2 regions of the Dickeya lacustris genome follow, and region 1 is predicted to be linked to the other one. Evidence: predicted binding sites of a transcription regulator. Region 1 holds the regulator's gene; the other holds the start of a gene.
The links. The regulator PurR, encoded in region 1, represses purine synthesis genes. The targets are predictions, from matches to a motif close to CANGCAAACGTTTGCNTG.
Positions count from the first base shown of each region.

Region 2: rbsD (D-ribose pyranase) is a predicted target of PurR. The motif match lies at 3,301-3,318, and genes of this name have one in related genera.

Region 1 covers NZ_CP114280.1:863,138-868,946, reverse strand. The annotation lists partial or broken gene O1Q98_RS03930 (MATE family efflux transporter) at 1-523, opposite strand, end outside; partial or broken gene O1Q98_RS03925 (riboflavin synthase subunit alpha) at 799-1,450, shown strand; gene purR (HTH-type transcriptional repressor PurR) at 1,713-2,738, opposite strand; gene cydH (cytochrome bd-I oxidase subunit CydH) at 3,101-3,190, shown strand; gene O1Q98_RS03910 (C40 family peptidase) at 3,386-4,423, opposite strand; gene O1Q98_RS03905 (Grx4 family monothiol glutaredoxin) at 4,760-5,113, shown strand; gene rnt (ribonuclease T) at 5,167-5,809, opposite strand, start outside.
Region 2 covers NZ_CP114280.1:2,547,122-2,552,930, reverse strand. The annotation lists gene ravA (ATPase RavA) at 1-1,142, opposite strand, end outside; partial or broken gene kup (low affinity potassium transporter Kup) at 1,403-3,272, shown strand; gene rbsD (D-ribose pyranase) at 3,500-3,919, shown strand; gene rbsA (ribose ABC transporter ATP-binding protein RbsA) at 3,927-5,432, shown strand; gene rbsC (ribose ABC transporter permease) at 5,440-5,809, shown strand, end outside.

The DNA.
Region 1 (5,809 bases):
GATAGGAATATTGATCAATAAACCAATGAAACCGATAACCATACCCGGCTGTGTTTTGGATAACCCCTCACACTGGCTGCGCAGCACCTGATAGAACAGGTAGCCTGGAGCACCCCACAGTAGCGCATGTAAATATTTGATGGCTTTATCCGCCAATTCGGGAGCGCCATCATGCATCAGGCGAATAACATATTGCCCTTGATAAAGTACAAACATGGTGGCGACAGCGATAATAGCGGCCAGTATAAACGCCTGCTGGGTTTGATGGGCGATACGCTCCCGCCGGCCTGAGCCATTCAGATTCGCGACAACCGGGGTGAGCGCCATTAATAAGCCATGCCCAAATTAGAATCACCGGCAACCAGATGGAGGTGCCCACGGCAACGGCAGCCATATCGGTCGCGCTATACGAGCCTGCCATGATGGTATCCACCACACCCATTGAGGTTTGCGAGACTTGCGCAATAATGACGGGAATGGCCAGCGCCAGCAAATGACGCGCTTCTGCTAAATACTTCTGCACAACAACCTTCCTAGAACAGGATTGAGAGGGATCTCGGCACGAGAAAGACAATCATCCTTTATTTCGTAAAAAAAGATAATGCATTGTAACGATTTAACGGTGTTAAACCAATGCCTGTGCTATGCCGTCTGTTCCGTTTGGTTTTCCTGTCAATCTGGTGCACACTGCCGTGCATTCGATGAATGCGTTTTCAGGCGTTATTCCGATCATCGGATAAGCGCCAAGGTTGCATCCATCGCGTTTTATGACCCGATTCAGGAGAGCAGAACACCATCATGTTTACCGGTATTGTTCAAGGCACGGCGACAGTCGTGTCTGTTGATGAAAAACCCAATTTTCGCACTCACGTCATCCAACTGCCTGCTGAACTGCTGCCTGGACTTGAGCCGGGCGCTTCTGTGGCGCATAACGGCTGTTGTTTGACCGTAACCGAGATTAACGGCGATTGCGTCAGCTTTGATTTAATCAAAGAGACATTACGCTTGACTAACCTGGGCGAGATTAACGTCGGCGACAGCGTGAATGTTGAGCGTGCGGCCAAATATGGCGATGAAATCGGTGGGCATGTCATGTCCGGCCATATTATGTGTACGGCAGAGGTTGTGAAGATCCTGACCTCAGAAAATAACCATCAGATTTGGTTCCGCCTGTCGGATACCAGCCTGATGAAATATGTTTTGCATAAAGGGTTTATTGGTATTGACGGCATTAGTCTGACGGTGGGTGAAGTCACTCGCAGTCGTTTCTGTGTGCATTTGATCCCTGAAACACTGCAACGTACCACGCTGGGGAAAAAGCGGCTTGGCGATCGCATCAATATTGAAAATTGACCCGCAAACACAAGCGATAGTCGATTCCGTTGAGCGTGTGATGGCGGCCCAACAAGCCCGGCAGCAGGCAGAGGCAGAGGCAGCGCAAGACGAATAACCTTAACCCGGCGGCAAAGGGCAAAGAATGTGCCTGAGCCGCCGGTTGAGGCCTCAGTGAGAAACCTGGGCTCTTGCGCTGTCAAGCGGTTAGCGCGCGCAACGCACAGTCAGAACAAATGCACAGTCAGGACAGTTGGCGAGCCGTTGGCATAGCTATCTGGCAGCGTCAGATGATGGTTGTTGTCGTCAAAAACCATGACCGGAGTGTGGCTGCCAGCGCTGGTCATGGTTTTTCCTGACCAGCCGGGACTGGCGCGGTATTAGCGCCGATAGTCGAGGAAGGGGCCATCGCCGACAGAGCGACGCTCAATGAGCGTCGGGTGGACTTCAATGGTCTGCGCTTCCTCACGTTTGCTGGTAATGCGATCCAGCAACATTGAGAATGCGGCTTGTCCGAGACGCTCTTTCGGTTGATGGATAGTGGTGAGCGCCGGCGTGAAATAACGGGCGTGGCGAACATTGTCATACCCTATCACCGAAATATCCTGCGGAACCCGCAATCCCAGCTCATCTGCGGCACAAATCGCGCCCATCGCCATGATATCGCCGCCACAGAATACCGCCGTCGGGCGATGCTTTTGCGCCAGAATTTGGTGCATGGCCTTATAGCCGGATTCCGGTTCGAAATCGCCTTGCACCACCCATTCTTCGCGTATCGTAATTTCCGCTTCCTTCAACGCCTTGAGAAAGCCCAGATAGCGACCGCTGCCGGTATTACGTTCCTGCGAGCCAGGGATTGCGCCAATATCACGGTGGCCCCGTTCAATCAGGTAACGGCCAGCCATGTAGCCGCCGGTGAAGGCATTATCGATGATGGTGTCGGTAAAATCGCTGTGCGCTTCCCCCCAGTCCATGACGACCATCGGGATATGGCGGTAGTCAGCCAGCATGGATAACAGCGCGGGTGGGTATTCGGCACACATGACTAATAAGCCATCAACGCGCTTTTGCGCCAGCATGGACAAATAAGCGCGCTGTTTATCCAGATTATTGTGGGAGTTACACAGAATGAGGGTGTAGCCTCTGGCGTAACAGCTATTTTCGACGGCTTCGATAATTTCAGCAAAATAGGGCGCTTCACTTGAGGTGGCCAGCAACCCGATAGACTTGGTGTGATTCACTTTCAGGCTGCGCGCCACCGCGCTTGGTGAGTAGTGCAATTCCTTGATGGCTGCACGCACCGCAGCTTTGGTTTCTTCGGCGACGAAACGTGTTTTATTGATCACGTGTGATACGGTTGTGGTTGAAACGCCTGCGCGCTTTGCCACATCTTTAATCGTTGCCATCTCAAGTGACTCCTGAACAGTTGTAACAGCAACGCATCTGTTACAGCAGTAAATATGTTGTTAATCGTTTGCCTGCGTGAATTCATCTCCAGCCAGATAGCAAGGCACGATTTCAGGTGGAGATATGCCGAAGTGTCGCCGGAGGGGAGGCCGGGAGGCGGCCAACGCAGTGCATACAGTAAACTGCGAATTCTGGCCGATCTAGATCAAAAGTGGAAGAAATAATTCGTGTTATCTCTGTGATGAGGAAAGCGGTTTTTTTAACGCTGTTTCATATAATGAAAAACTGGTTATATTTATCGTCGGTGTATATTCATTGTGATGTGATAACCCGCCGTTTCGTCAAATACAGGAGCATGTTTATGGATACTAATTTGAAGATGTCGTTATTCACAACGGCCGTTGCGCTGGCGGTGATTGTGGTGTTCAGCATGAATGCTGTATTGAATTAACGCCGTATTGTCCGGCTGACGCGTTCTTGCTGGCCGGGCAATCTCAGTGCGCTAACGGCAGACGGCTTGTACAGAAGTGCATCGAGAGTGGATGGAGCGCGAATGAAATGAGAGTCATCGAGCGTCGTGGGCCATAACCGTAACCCGCCATCAAGCCGTATTACCGCGCTAAAGGTGTGATTTTTAATCGCTGTATCAACGAATTGTCTTCGGTGTCACCACGCGGCGTGCGCCGACGTAGTGATCCTGCCAGTAGTCTTCACTCAGTTTGCTGATTTTTATATCAGAGCCGGTGCGGGGCGACTGAATAAAGCGGCCATTGCCAAGATAAACGCCGACGTGATCGGCGGCACCTCGGTTGGTAATTCTGAAAAATACCAGATCCCCGCTCTCCAATTCATTTTTCTTGATAGGGGCGGCATCGCGCAGATGGAACATCTCGTTAGCGGTGCGAGGAATCGGGATTTTCACCACATCTTTGTAGGCGTAATACACTAATCCGCTGCAATCAAAACCAGAATAGGGCGATGAGCCACCCCAGTGATAAGGCTTGCCAATCTGACTCATCAGCTTATTCATCGCTGTCTGCTTGGCATGCTGATAACGCTTTTGATGCGCCGGATTCATGGCAATAACGGACTTGTTCTGTGTGTCTTTTTTGTTCTTACCGTGATGCGCGCTGGCGGCTAACTCTTCGCTATGAGTGCTGGATTTACCTTTGTGATTTTTTGCTGCTGGCTGCCCTGTGCCTGGTTTTGTGCTTTTGGTATGTGCCGCTTTCGCTACCGTTGCTGGCTGTTCGGGCACATGCCCTTTCTTGGCATTTTTAGCTGTGGGCAGGGGCGCTTTGGCTAAGGGGGTTTTCTCTGGTTTTTTATCATTTTTGCCGGTTTTAGCGGCATTGTGTGCCGTGTTAGCCGGGGCATTCCCTTTAGCTGCGGCAGTTTTGCTGTGTGCAGGTGCACCGGAGTGGCTGGTTGCCGTGTTTTTAGGTACAGGGTGCTTATCCGATACAGCGGCTTTACGCGATGACGCAGGGGGAGTAGACGGCGCACTGGCGCTTTTTTTAGCACTCTTTGCAGTCTTGCTTTTTTTCGGATCATCCACAGCCTTACTCGCCGTAGCCACGCCGCTTTTGCGTGGTAATACAGCGTTATTGTGAGGCGCAGCTTGTGCCAGACTAAAAAACAGATTACTGAAAAATAATAAAAAAAGCGTAATAAATAAACGCATAATGATGCTGACCGAATGGTGTCCTCAATCGTTCAATCTTTACAGTATTCCCCAAAATGACCTGATAAAAAAGTGGGGATAGGGCTTTTGTTACTACAAAATAGTGAGAAAACGTTAACAGCAGTTGTTTTTTGCTTAATTATCCATCAATGCGGCGGCGGCAGACACGCGGCGATGATAAAATCGTAAAACCCTACAAAAGATAGCGTTTTTTTGTGGTTGCCGCTATCGGTAGAATACCCGGCTATAGCACGAAAAGCGGCTAGCGCTCCTGGCCGTAATCCTATGTCGAGTCTGACTTGATACCGGCATCACCCGCTTAAGGAAGCATAAAGAATGACTAGCACTGTTGAGAAAATTCAGCGCCAGATCGCTGAAAACCCGATCCTACTGTACATGAAAGGCTCGCCAAAACTGCCGAGCTGTGGTTTTTCCGCCCAGGCGGTACAGGCGTTGTCAGCATGTGGTGAGCGTTTTGCTTATGTTGATATTTTGCAAAACCCAGATATCCGTGCCGAATTGCCTAAGTACGCCAATTGGCCGACCTTCCCGCAGTTGTGGGTTGATGGCGAGTTGGTCGGCGGTTGCGACATTCTGATTGAAATGTATCAGCGTGGGGAGTTGCAGAGCCTGATTAAAGAGACTGCCGATAAATACAGATCCCAGCAGGCAGACGAGCCTCAGGCTTAATCTGCGTTTGCGGTGACATCAGGCAACGCATGCGTTGCCTGATGTGGCAGCTATCACTCGGCTGTTTTGGTAACAGATTCTTTGGTAACAGATTGCCCTTCAGACTCATCGCCCATCACCAGTGGCCACCCACCTAAGCGTTTCCAGCGGTTGACCAATTCGCAAAATAACTCTGCGGTGCGCTGTGTATCATACAGCGCAGAGTGCGCCTGACTTGCATCAAACGCGATGTCTGCCGCGATACAGGCTTTTGCCAAAACCGTCTGACCGAGCACCAAACCACTGAGCGCGGCGGTATCGAAGGTGGCGAACGGGTGGAAAGGGTTACGCTTAAGGCCGCAGCGTTCGGCGGCCGCCATCAGAAAGCTGTGATCGAAAGTGGCGTTATGCGCAACGATGATCCCCCGATTGCAGTCTTGATCTTTAATGCCTTTTCGCACCTGCTTGAAGATCTCATGCAATGCGTCGTATTCACTGACGGCACCCCGTAACGGGTTTTCCGGGTCAATGCCATTAAATGCCAAGGCTTCAGGACGCAAAATCGCGCCTTCGAAAGGCTCAACGTGGAAGTGCAGGGTTTCATCGGGTTGTAACCAACCGTTTTCATCCATTTTCAGCGTAATTGCCGCGATTTCCAATAATGCATCGGTTTTCGCGTTGAATCCTGCTGTTTCCACATCAATGACTACGGGATAA
Region 2 (5,809 bases), 1.7 Mb from region 1:
ACCAGGTGCGTTACGGTGTGCTCGTTTAAAAGCAATGGTTTTTGTAACACCAGCGTTAGCTCTGGCGATGAGAGGTGCTCGGGTAAGGCATAATGGGGTTTTCGGCCAAAAAAATTGACCTGACGTTCCACTTTGAACGCTTGCTGATCGCTTTGTTGTTGCTGATATTGCTGGCGTTTGACGTCAAGCTGCTGCAAGCGGAATAGCAAGGTGCGCTGTTGATAGGCTTGCTCGCACATAATCTGCTGTAGCTGCTGTTCAACCAAATGATAAGAGCTAAGATCGTGCCACAGGCAATCTTTCAATAGGATCAGGTCAATCGGGGTGATGCTTTCGCGCCCGCTGAAAAAAGCGCACGCCTGGAGTAAACGAATGGCTTTCTTCCAGCGCCGGTCGGAAACGTAGGGAGAGCCTTCTTGAGTATCCAGACGTTGACGCAACTGATAAATCAATTCAAAACAACTTTCTGGCAATGGAATGGTCTCAATATGAGCTTGCCACTGCTGATATTCCTCATCGTTGATACTCAGCGCCGGGCTGACAAGGTTCTCATGCTCGCTGGATGAAGAATTCAACATTGCGCGAAAATTGTGCTTATCCTGTACTCTGTCTAGCCAGACGCGAATCAGCATGCGGTCATACAATGCTTCAAGGCTGCTGTCTGCTTCCGGCAACTCGTTGGAGGCCGTCACCAGCAGCCGCATGGGAATCGGCTCTTCGCTATTGCCGTTACGAAAACGGCGCTCGTTGATGGCGGTAAGCAGTGTATTGAGGATAGCCGGGCCCGCTTTCCAGATTTCATCAAGGAAGACGATTTCCGCTTCCGGCAAGTAGCCCGTGGTCAGACGTTGATACCGCCCTTCATCCTTGAGCGCCTGGATGGACAGTGGGCCGAAGACTTCCTCAGGGGTTGAGAAACGGGTCATCAGGTATTCGAAGGCGCGCGCATGGCGAAAGGCATATTTCAAACGCCGGGCAATCAGGCTTTTGGCTATACCCGGCGGGCCGAGCAGGAATACGCTTTCACCGCTCAGTGCGGCCAGCAGGCAGAGACGAACGGCATGCTGCCGTTCATAAAGACCGTGTTCGAGGGCATGGCTCAAACGAGAGATGCGCTCGGCCAGAGCTGTTGGTTGTATCATGATGAGTCCGTCGTTGCTGGGTATCGCAGTCGGAAAGCGTAAGAAAACTCTGGAAAGCGTACGTTTTCTGCCTTAGCCATACATTAATTATTGTCACCATTGGATGCGTTAATCAACAAACGTGGCCTGCTCGTCAACAGTACGCTGGCTATATTAAAAATGGGCTTTTAACGCGATTTGTGCATACTGTGCGTTTTCGGGCTAGTCACAGCAAAATAGGGCTCGGATTGTTAATAAATTGATAACAGAAGAAAAGGTTTATGAGTTCAGAACATAAACGTTCACTTCCGGCGATCACGCTGGCTGCAATAGGAGTGGTATATGGTGACATTGGCACCAGCCCTCTTTATACACTCAGAGAGTGTCTTTCCGGCCAGTTTGGTTTTGGGGTTGAACCCGATTCCGTTTTTGGTTTTCTCTCCCTGATTTTCTGGCTGTTGGTACTGGTTGTGTCATTAAAGTATCTCAGCTATGTCATGCGCGCCGATAACGCAGGTGAAGGCGGCATACTGACGCTGATGTCGCTTGCCGGGCGTAACACTTCAGATAAGGTGACAGCCGCTGTGGTTATCATGGGGCTTATCGGGGGTAGCTTTTTTTATGGCGAAGTGGTTATTACTCCGGCTATCTCGGTGATGTCGGCCATTGAGGGGTTAGATATTGTCGCCCCTGCGCTTGATACTTATATCGTGCCGATTTCCATCGTCGTGCTGACGCTACTGTTTATGATTCAAAAGCACGGTACTGGCCGTGTCGGTAGTCTGTTTGCGCCCATTATGACCGTATGGTTTTTAACGCTGGGAATATTGGGGGCGCGAAGCATCATTGCCAATCCCGACGTGCTTCAAGCGTTGAATCCCAAGTGGGCTATCAATTTCTTTATCCAATATAAATCGGGTGTCTTTCTTTGCTCTCGGCGCGGTGGTGCTGTCCATTACCGGGGTTGAAGCGCTATACGCGGATATGGGCCACTTTGGTAAGCTGCCTATTCGTATTGCCTGGTTTTCTGCTGTGTTGCCGTCGTTGGTACTCAACTATTTCGGTCAGGGCGCGTTACTGCTGAAAAACCCGGAAGCTATCAAAAACCCGTTTTTCCTGCTTGCGCCGGATTGGGCTCTGATTCCGCTATTGGTGCTAGCGACGCTTGCGACCATTATCGCCTCTCAGGCGGTGATTTCCGGCGTATTCTCCCTGACGCGCCAGGCGGTTCGGCTGGGATATCTGCCGCCGATGCGCATTGTGCATACCTCGGATATGGAGTCCGGTCAGATTTATATTCCGTTCATTAACTGGCTACTGTATGTGGCGGTCGTGATAGTGATTGTCAGCTTTGAACACTCCAGTAATCTGGCTGCGGCCTATGGTATTGCTGTTACCGGTACGATGGTGCTGACCAGCATCCTGTCTTGTACCGTGGCGGCGAAAAACTGGAACTGGTATCGCTACTTGGTTTGGTTGCTGCTGGCAGCACTACTGACTATCGATTTACCGATGTTCCTGGCGAACGTGGTGAAAATTATTTCCGGTGGTTGGCTGCCGCTGGCGCTGGGGCTGGTGATGTTTGTGATTATGACGACCTGGAAGAGTGAGCGTTTTCGCTTGCTGCGTCGTATCCATGAGCACGGTAACTCTCTTGACGCCATGATTGTCTCGCTGGAGAAAAACCCGCCGGTACGCGTTTCCGGCACGGCGGTGTATTTATCGCGCGCAACGCATGTTATCCCCTTTGCTTTGCTACATAATCTCAAGCATAACAAAGTATTGCATGAGCGAGTGGTGTTGCTGACCATGAGAACGGAAGATGCGCCTTACGTACATAACGCGCGCCGGGTGTCGGTTGAGCAGCTCTCCCCTACCTTCTGGCGTGTGGTTGCAAGCTACGGCTGGCGTGAAACGCCGAACGTTGAAGAGGTGTTCCACCGCTGCTGGCAGGATGGTTTAGCCTGCCAGATGATGGAAACCACCTTCTTCTTGTCAAATGAATCGCTGATGATGGGTAAACGCGCCTGGTATCTGCGGATTCGCGGCAAACTCTTCATGATGCTTAGTCGTAACGCGCTGCGTGCGGCGGATCAGTTTGAAATTCCACCCAATAGGCTGATTGAGCTTGGTATTCAGGTTGAAATTTAAGCTGAATCACTGAGGCGATGCCCGATAAGACGCTCCCGTTTACGGGAGCTTTTTTTTCGCTCTCTCTCCGGGTTTTTGCTACTCGTCTATCCGCGCCGTGCCCTTGCATAACACTAACGAAACGTTTCGATAACGATCACATTTTTATAAGATTGTGATTGCCTTCTGGCGGCCTTTTTCTACACTTATTGTACAAGCGAAACGTTTCGCTAGCAGGGTAAATAAAAATGAAAAAAGGTGCGTTACTGAATTCTGATGTTTCATCCGTGATTTCCCGGTTAGGGCATACCGACCAACTGGTGATTGCCGATGCCGGCTTACCCATTCCAGACACGACGGCGCGTATTGATCTGGCGTTGACCCACAATGTGCCCGGTTTTTTGCAGGTACTGAGCGTGGTAACGGCAGAAATGCAGGTGGAGGCCGCGATTCTGGCGCAGGAGATCATCGAGAAAAATCCGCAACTCCATGACGCATTGTTGAAGCAATTAGCACAACTTGAACAACACCAGGGAAACACCATTTCACTGCATTACGTCAGCCATGAAGAATTTAAACAACAAAGCGGTAAGAGCCGCGCCATTATTCGTACCGGGGAGTGCTCTCCCTATGCGAATGTGATTCTTTGTGCTGGCGTAACCTTCTGAGGTAGCGATGCAACCTTTACTGCAATTGCAAGGCATCACCAAAACCTTTCCCGGCGTGAAAGCGTTATCTGGCGCAGCGCTGAATGTCTATCCGGGTAAAGTGATGGCATTGGTGGGGGAAAATGGCGCCGGTAAATCCACCATGATGAAAGTGCTGACCGGTATCTATCGAAAAGATGCCGGCAGTATTCAGTTCCTCGGCAAAGAGGTCGATTTCAATGGCCCGAAAGCCTCTCAGGAGGCGGGTATTGGCATCATCCATCAGGAACTGAATCTGATTCCTCAATTGACGATTGCGGAAAATATTTTCCTTGGCCGTGAGTTCACCAACCGTTTTGGGCGCATCGACTGGAAACGGATGTACGCGCAAGCCGATACGTTGCTCAAACGACTGAACCTGCGTTATGACAGCCGTCGGTTGGTGGGCGAGCTATCGATAGGCGATCAGCAAATGGTTGAAATAGCCAAGGTGCTGAGTTTTGAGTCGAAAGTCATCATTATGGATGAACCGACAGATGCGCTGACCGATACTGAAACAGCCTCGCTATTTAGCGTTATCAAAGAGTTGCAATCACAAGGGTGCGGGATTGTGTACATCTCTCACCGTCTGAAAGAGATTTTTGAAATCTGTGATGATGTGACGGTGTTCCGTGACGGCCAGTTTATTGGCGAACGCCCGGTCAGCGGGTTACAGGAAGACTCGCTGATTGAAATGATGGTGGGGCGTAAACTCGAAGATCAATACCCTCGATTACATCAAGCGCCCGGCGATGAGCGTTTACGTGTTGATGGGCTCTCAGGCCCTGGGGTGAATAACGTTAGCTTTACGCTACGCAAGGGTGAAATTCTCGGCGTTGCCGGTCTAATGGGCGCAGGCCGTACGGAACTGATGAAAGTGCTATATGGCGCACTTCCTCGCACCCAGGGCAGTGTCTGGCTGGATGGGAAAGAGGTCATACCCCGCACGCCGCAGGATGGGCTTGCCAACGGCATCGTCTATATCTCCGAAGACCGCAAGCGGGATGGCCTGGTGCTTGGCATGTCGGTGAAAGAAAACATGTCGCTGACGGCACTGCGCTATTTCAGTAATGGGATGGGGTCATTGCGCCATGCTGATGAACAGCAAGCTGTGGGCGATTTTATCCGCATGTTCAATATCCGTACCCCCTCTATGCTGCAACCAATAGGGCTGCTGTCCGGTGGGAATCAGCAAAAAGTCGCGATAGCACGTGGCTTAATGACGCGCCCAAAAGTGCTGATTCTTGATGAGCCGACCCGTGGTGTAGATGTCGGGGCGAAAAAAGAGATCTATCAGTTAATTAACCAGTTCAAACAGGAAGGATTGAGCATCATTCTGGTGTCATCGGAAATGCCTGAAGTGTTGGGTATGAGCGATCGTGTGATTGTGATGCACGAAGGGCGCCTGAGCGGTGATTTCGCCATTGAACAGGCAACACAGGAAACGCTGATGGCAGCGGCCGTTGGTAAGCAATACCGCGTAAAGCAGGAGTAAGTCAGACATGAGTTCTCAAACAATCACGGCCCGGCGCTGGTTCAGCAAAGAGTGGCTGATGGAGCAAAAATCATTGATAGCCCTGCTGATATTGATCGCGGTGGTGTCTTCAATGAGCCCCAATTTCTTCACGCTGAATAACCTGTTCAATATTCTGCAACAGACATCAGTGAACGCGATCATGGCGGTAGGGATGACATTAGTCATTCTCACCTCTGGGATTGATTTATCGGTCGGCTCGCTGTTGGCATTGACCGGGGCTATCGCTGCATCCTTGGTCGGCCTTGAGATTAATGCATTGGTCGCGGTTGTCGCTGCGCTGGCGCTAGGGGCGGTAATTGGCGCGGGTACGGGCGTTATTATCGCCAAGGGCCGGG